2 regions of the Psychrobacillus sp. FSL W7-1457 genome follow, and region 1 is predicted to be linked to the other one. Evidence: a T-box and tRNA genes for the amino acid it is inferred to sense, from the RefSeq annotation. Region 1 holds a T-box; the other holds one or more tRNA genes.
The links. The T-box of region 1 lies ahead of metG (methionine--tRNA ligase). A T-box ahead of a tRNA ligase gene usually reads a tRNA of that ligase, here a tRNA-Met.
Positions count from the first base shown of each region.

Region 2: it has a tRNA-Met gene. The T-box ahead of metG (methionine--tRNA ligase) is inferred to sense a tRNA for this amino acid. The anticodon was not compared.

Region 1 covers NZ_CP151993.1:2,151,281-2,154,709, forward strand. The annotation lists gene metG (methionine--tRNA ligase) at 1-1,536, opposite strand, end outside; T-box leader at 1,591-1,847, opposite strand; gene NSQ95_RS10475 (cation-translocating P-type ATPase) at 2,085-3,429, opposite strand, start outside.
Region 2 covers NZ_CP151993.1:73,213-76,641, forward strand. The annotation lists gene NSQ95_RS00365 (DinB family protein) at 1-94, shown strand, start outside; gene NSQ95_RS00370 (nucleotidyltransferase domain-containing protein) at 559-1,290, opposite strand; tRNA gene NSQ95_RS00375 (tRNA-Glu) at 1,358-1,429, opposite strand; tRNA gene NSQ95_RS00380 (tRNA-Met) at 1,437-1,510, opposite strand; gene NSQ95_RS00385 (SpoIIE family protein phosphatase) at 1,807-3,429, shown strand, end outside.

The DNA.
Region 1 (3,429 bases):
TATGTTTCGTACTTCCTCACTTGAGAAAGGAAGGAACGGTGATAATATTTGAGCAACATTTCCAATGATATATACGCAACTTGCCAGAGTATCCAAACAGCTATCCCTATCTTCCTTTACTTGTATCCACGGTTTCTGAACGTCAAAGAATCTATTCGCTTCACGAATATATGAAAAGATAGAATCTATTGCTAATTTGAACTGACCTGCCTCGACCAATTGCCCAACCGTTGTATATAAGTTTATAGTGGTTTCTTCTATTTTTTTATGAATTGCTCGATCAGGAATTGTTCCTTCAAAGGACTTTTCAATGAATTTTAATGTGCGATTGATAAAGTTTCCATATGCTCCAAGCAGCTCCCCATTATGACTATGAATAAATTCTCTCCACGAAAAATCCGAGTCTCTATTTTCGGGGGCATTGCTTGTTAAAAAGTATCTTAAGGAGTCCGGATGATATTTCTCTACAAAATAAGGAGCCCATACCGCCCAGTTTTGGCTAGTCGAAAATTTTCTCTTTTCCAACGTTAAATACTCGTTGGAAATGATATGAGTTGGAAGTGTTTCTTGACGAATACCTTTAAGTATCGCTGGCCATATAACGGTATGGAAAGGGATATTATCTTTACCATGAACATAATAGGAAATGGTTTGTTCATTCCAAAATTCTTTTTCATCCGTTTGATTAAGAGTGGCCCATTCCTTACTCGCTGAGTAATAACCGGAAACAGCCTCTATCCATACATACACTTTCTTTTCCTCGTATCCTTCTATGGGTATACTTACCCCATTTGGCAGATCCCTTGAAGCCGCTCGATCTCGAAGCCCTTCATTTAAATATCGCTCGGTCAGGTGAACTGCATTTTTTCGCCACGCATGATTTGCTTTTGCTGACGTAAGATAATTCTCTAGCTGCTCCTGAAAGCTGCTTAGTTGAAAATATAAATGCTTTGTAGCTTTAACAGTCGGCTCATTTCCACATAGCTTGCAACTTCTATTTGTTAAGTCCATAGGGTCTATAATCAAAGAGCAGGCATCACACTGGTCCCCTCTTGCGCGGCTTCCGCAATTTGGGCAATTCCCCTCCACATACCTGTCAGGTAAAAATTGATTATCAGTGGCACAATAGATTTGCTCTATTTCATTTTCGTATATATAACCATTCTTCCACAGTTCTAAAAAGATTTGCCTAACCACTTTATGATGATGATCACTATCAGTTCGAGTATACATATCATAAGTAAAGCCCAGACGCTTAAAGGTTTCTTTAAACTCGTTATGGTATCTATCCGCTATTTCTTTAGTTGTGACGCCTTCAGAATTAGCACGTATGGATATGGGAGTACCGTTACAATCGCTCCCAGAGACATACAATACCTCCTCTCCCTTTTGTCTATAATATCTCGCCAAAATGTCGCCTGGTAATAAGGCAGCAATGTGTCCCAAATGTAGGGACCCATTAGCATATGGCCATGCCCCTCCGATAAAAATGTTCATTTTGATTCTCCCCTTTTCTTCATTAAGTTTTTTAGCCAAGTTAGTTTTAAATATCTTCAGCCAAAATAAAAAACCTCAGCCTTATCGAATTTCGATAAGGACGAGGTTTTCTCGTGGTACCACCTTAATACTCAAATGGTTCGCACCATTTGACTCCATAAGTACATAGCAAAAAGCCTTTATACTTTGACATGGGTAACAAGTGCCAACTCTTGTCGTATCCTACTAGTTGTGAAACGTTCAGTACGAAGCTCCGAGATCATGTTCGAATGACTAGCTTGCCTCATTTCCACCATCAGAAGCTCTCTATATAACATCATCACTCTACTTTTCCTCTTCAACGCCTTTTTATATTAGGTTATATTAAAGTTATTGATGATTTTACTAAACATTTCTTTTTTTTACCGAGTGTACAAATTAAATGAAGCGATGGGTGATGGCTTATCGCTCACCCCGCGGAAAGCGTCCGGTTGGTGCGGAAATCAATTCTACTTTCTGATTTAAAGAGTATTATAATTCAACCCTAGCCTATAACATAGCATTATATTATTAGAATTATACAAAATGTTCCACTCATAAATCAATATTTATTTTTTAGCAAGGAAAAATCTATCTATTTGAATAACTATGAATGGTACGAAAGCCAATCCATAAATCATCGCTAGTTGAGAGCGACTTATTGCTGCAACGTCAAATAGCTCGAATATCAAAACTAGGTTCAAAAGAATGACACCAATTAGAAAAGCTATCCAAACAGTTAGATTCGAAAACAATCCAATTTTAAATATGGACTCTTTTGATCGGCAATTAAAGCCATGAAATAATCGCGACAAGCATAAGGTTGCAAACGCCATAGTAGTCGCGACCATTGTATCCCCAGTCGCCAATCCTATTTGAAAGGCGATAATTGTTACTGCTGCGATGAGGAAGCCCTCTAATCCAACCTGTATAGCAAACTTCTTATTTAGAAGCGGTTCCTTAATGTCCCTTGGCTTTTCTTTCATTACTTTTTTATTGTGTGGCTCTAAACCAATTGCAATGGCAGGTAAACTATCCGTCAGCAAGTTTATAAATAATAGATGAACCGGTAAAAAGGGTGCAGGTAAAGCAAGAATGGTTGCATACAGTACAACTAGGATAGCCCCTGTGTTACCGGATAGCAAAAACATAATGGAATTGGTAATGTTAGTGTAAATACTTCGCCCATTGGAAACTGCTTTGACAATGGTTGAAAAATTATCATCAGTCAAGATCATAGCAGAGGCATCCTTTGCAACTTCAGTACCTGTAATGCCCATAGCAACCCCTATGTCCGCTTGCTTCAAGGCTGGTCCATCATTTACACCGTCACCTGTCATCGCTACAACGTGACCTTTTTCTTGCCAAGCTTCTACTATACGGATTTTATGTTCTGGGGATACCCGTGCATATACAGAGACATTCTCGACTACGTCTTGTAATTCTATATCTGATAATTTTTCAATTTCCTTCCCTTCCATTACTTCCTGAGGACCTTCTATTATCCCTATTTCTTTCGCTATAGCTGTAGCGGTAATTTTATGATCTCCAGTAATCATAACAGGCTTAATACCTGCCTCAATACAATCTTCTACCGCTTGTTTAGTTTCTGGTCTTAAGGGATCCATCATAGCGACTAATCCAATGAAAGTGAGATCCTGCTCCATTTCCATGTTTACTATCAGGGAATCTACTTCTTTATAAGCAAACGCAAGGATTCTTAGACCATGGCTTGAAAAATGGTGGTTTGCTTGTTTTATCCTTTCGATTTGCCCTATGTTAATAGGTGAAATGCCTGTAGATGTTTCCATTCTTACTATTCGAGATAATAGCTCATCAACTGCTCCTTTTGTAATCATCATATATCGATTATTTATTCGATGAATCGTACTCATTAGCTTGCGATTAGAATCG
Region 2 (3,429 bases), 1.9 Mb from region 1:
TGACCATTCAAGTACTATACGAAATTATTTTACAGACTTCATCGAGCATGATCTACATCATCAAAAACAAGTAACACCGGAATATAATAACTAACCTCTCAAAAACCCGTTAGACAATTTTCAAAAGGTCTACGGGTTTTGTTCTTTGGGAAGTAAATAAGAAATTGCGATTTCCGTTCCAGTCGGACGCTTTCCGCCGGCATGGCCTCAGCCTCCTCGTCGCTGCGCTCCTGCGGGGTCTTCACCTCATGCTATTCCGGCAGGAGTCGCCGCCTTTCACTTCAATCACTTAGTATTCCTACTATGCAAATTAATGTTCTGCACAATTTCAAGCAATATAAAAATACATTCTGGAAAGATTTAAGTATCCTACTACAAAATTTTAGAAAGAATTAATATTTGAAGATTCTAATATGAATCAACTAATTAAACACTAGGTTTAGAAGATTATAAATGATCTACAATATGATAATCTCCATTTTTCTTTGCAGGCGCATAGTCTTTCCGATATATTATCGTACAGATATATCTCCAACTGTTGCATTAGGTTAACTATGCTTAGTGATCATCACTGGTAGGCTTGCCTAAAGAAAACCCTTCAAACAAGCGCCCACCATAAGGCTGAAGCATCTCGTCGACAATCTCGACAATCTTCTCTTTTTCACGATGCTTGTAATAGGCATCGAAGGCTTCCGTAAATTTAATTGCAAATGATTCGTCAAATTGTTTCAAAGCACGATACCCCCATTTAGACGTACCCGTCCACTGCCGATTTGTTCTTAATACAAATTCATTGGCTAGATCTAAGAGGGAATGGACGACAAATAGCTCCTCTTGGGTATTTGTACAGCCAATAAAATCATCTAAAACATCTGTAAGAAAATAGCGTTTCATCGTAATAGTCTCTTTAGACCATTCCCTCGGTCCATTCGACAATAGTACGCGAGCCTCTTCTTGAATAGGGGACAATACCCCTTGCCCCTTTAATACCACTCCCTCCGCGACCATCTTTGGAAGGGAAGGCTTAGCCCTTTCACAATCCAGCTCAAAGAATTGCTTGTAGGAGCTCAAACTATGGGCAAATACCTCTATTGGCCATCCTTCTAAGTATAGAGATTCTCTATAGGAGGTGAGAATGTGCTCATCGAATATTACAATATCCAAATCAGAGGTGGAGGTACCTTCTCCTCGAACAACACTCCCAGCTAAAATGGCTCCTAGACAATGAGGAAAGTATTGCTGAACAAAATGCTCAGCTACTACAAGTGGATCACTTTTCTTCTTAAACATTTACCTGCCTCCTTTGATAAAAGGATAACAAAAAAGAGGTTGCAAGTATGCAACCTCTTTTTAAAGATGACCCCTACGGGATTCGAACCCGTGTTACCGCCGTGAAAGGGCGGTGTCTTAACCGCTTGACCAAGGGGCCGTATAAATGGCGGCCGAGGGGATCGAACCCCCGACCTCACGGGTATGAACCGTACGCTCTAGCCAGCTGAGCTAGGCCGCCGTTATAACAACAAATATCATATTACAAGCGTTTGGACAAAGTGTCAATACTTTTTTAAAAAGATATTCATAAATATTCATTTACGAAAAAAACTGACAATTTATGTGCGGATAATAACCTAGGAATACGTTGGTTTTCGAGTGGTCCAGGGCCAAATGCATCATTCAATATTTCAGGGAATTCAAAACGTGGTATATCAGGTCGAAAAGTTTTTGAGAGTGGTGCCAGGAAGAGACATACTTTTTGAGATCCACTAGGTATACTTCGAACATGAGTTGAATAGGGAGGAATACAATATGAAAACTATTTACGAACAAGAGCAAAAAAGAAGTTTCACATGGAGAAGGGTAGTTGAAAATATTCAAGCAAGAAAGGTCACCTTAACCTTAATGGTGACATTCTTTGTTCTTTCATTTTTCTTAGCCCAGGTTGTTCTATTCGAAGCGTCAGTACCATTTTTCTTGCCTATTTGGGCATTGGTTAGCTTAAGATTTCAACGATTTATTCCTTGGACATTTGCAGGAGCACTATTAGGAAGCTTGACGCTTGGATTAGGGCAATTGATGATTCATGTATTTCAGGGTATTTTCTTTACGCTTCAAGGAAAGAAGCTGATAAATAAAATCCCTATTCCCTTATTTGTATTAATAGATGTCGTATTGATCCAGGTTCTTTGGCAATTCGCTTCATATGGGGGCTCAGTTCCAGTTTCTGTTTGGTTAGCGATAGGGTACGAAGGTGTATTGAGCTTGTTCATGACAATCTTTTTGTTTCAGTTGTTCATTCCATTACCCGAATTGATCCATAAAAAATGGACAATGGAAAGGATGGGCTCTGCTTTATTGATAGGGGCCCTAGTGCTAACTGGTATGTCATCCTTTATCATTGGTTATGTTTCGGTTCCATTAATACTTGCACATTTAGTAATTGCTGTTGCTGCCGCGGTAGGAGGTGTTCAACTTTCTACTGTTGTGGCAGTCCTGGCGGGCACGGTATTAAGTATTTCCACCTTAAGCTTTAGTGGAATGATTGCGGTTTATGCCTTGACCGGCTTCTTAGCGGGTCTCCATAAGAGATTTGGCAGGCTTTGGCAGGCATTCAGTATGCTTGGAGCCACATTTTTCTTTCTGTTATATGATCGAACGTTACCTCTAGATTCGGTTTATATCGGCTCATTGGTAGCGGCCTCGCTAATCTTTTTTATGATTCCTTCTGCATGGATTAAGGATTTGAAGGAACAACTTTATCCTGACACGACGCATGTCTTATTGAGAAGACAGAAGTGGATGACTGAAAAGGTGAATCATCAGTTACAGGAATTTCAACACTTTGTGGATTTCATTACGCGTTTTATATCAGATCGATTTGAACCTAAAGCAGCAAGTGAGGAGAGGGTAGAAGCATTAGTAACTTGTCAGTCTTGTTTTCATTATGAAAAATGTTGGGGGGCAAAATCAAACGGCATACCGAGTCTAATTCAACAGTGGGAGGAGCAACCTAAAAAAGCGAGGATACAGTTAGAAAAGAAAATGCAGTTTAAATGCGTTAAACCATTACAAATAATGCACGAATTAAAGGAGAGGGAGGCGAAAAGAAAGCTAGCCTATGAAATGCAGCATGGTAAAAAGATGTTTGCATTAAAATTGAGAGATATGGGAAATCACATGAGTGAGCTGATGAACAACTTAGAAAATAATGTTGCGTTGTATACATCGCAGGAGGAAGAGGTGAAACAGAAATTTCAGCAATGCAATATTCCATTTTATCAAATAGATGTATTGAACATTGATGTGGGTCAGATGGAGGTAGTCTGCTGTTTGCCAATAGAAGCTAGAGGTAAAATGATAGGGGAAAGGTTAATAATTCCGATTTTATATGAGCTATGGAAGGAACCTTTTGAAATAACTTCGATGAAAGAA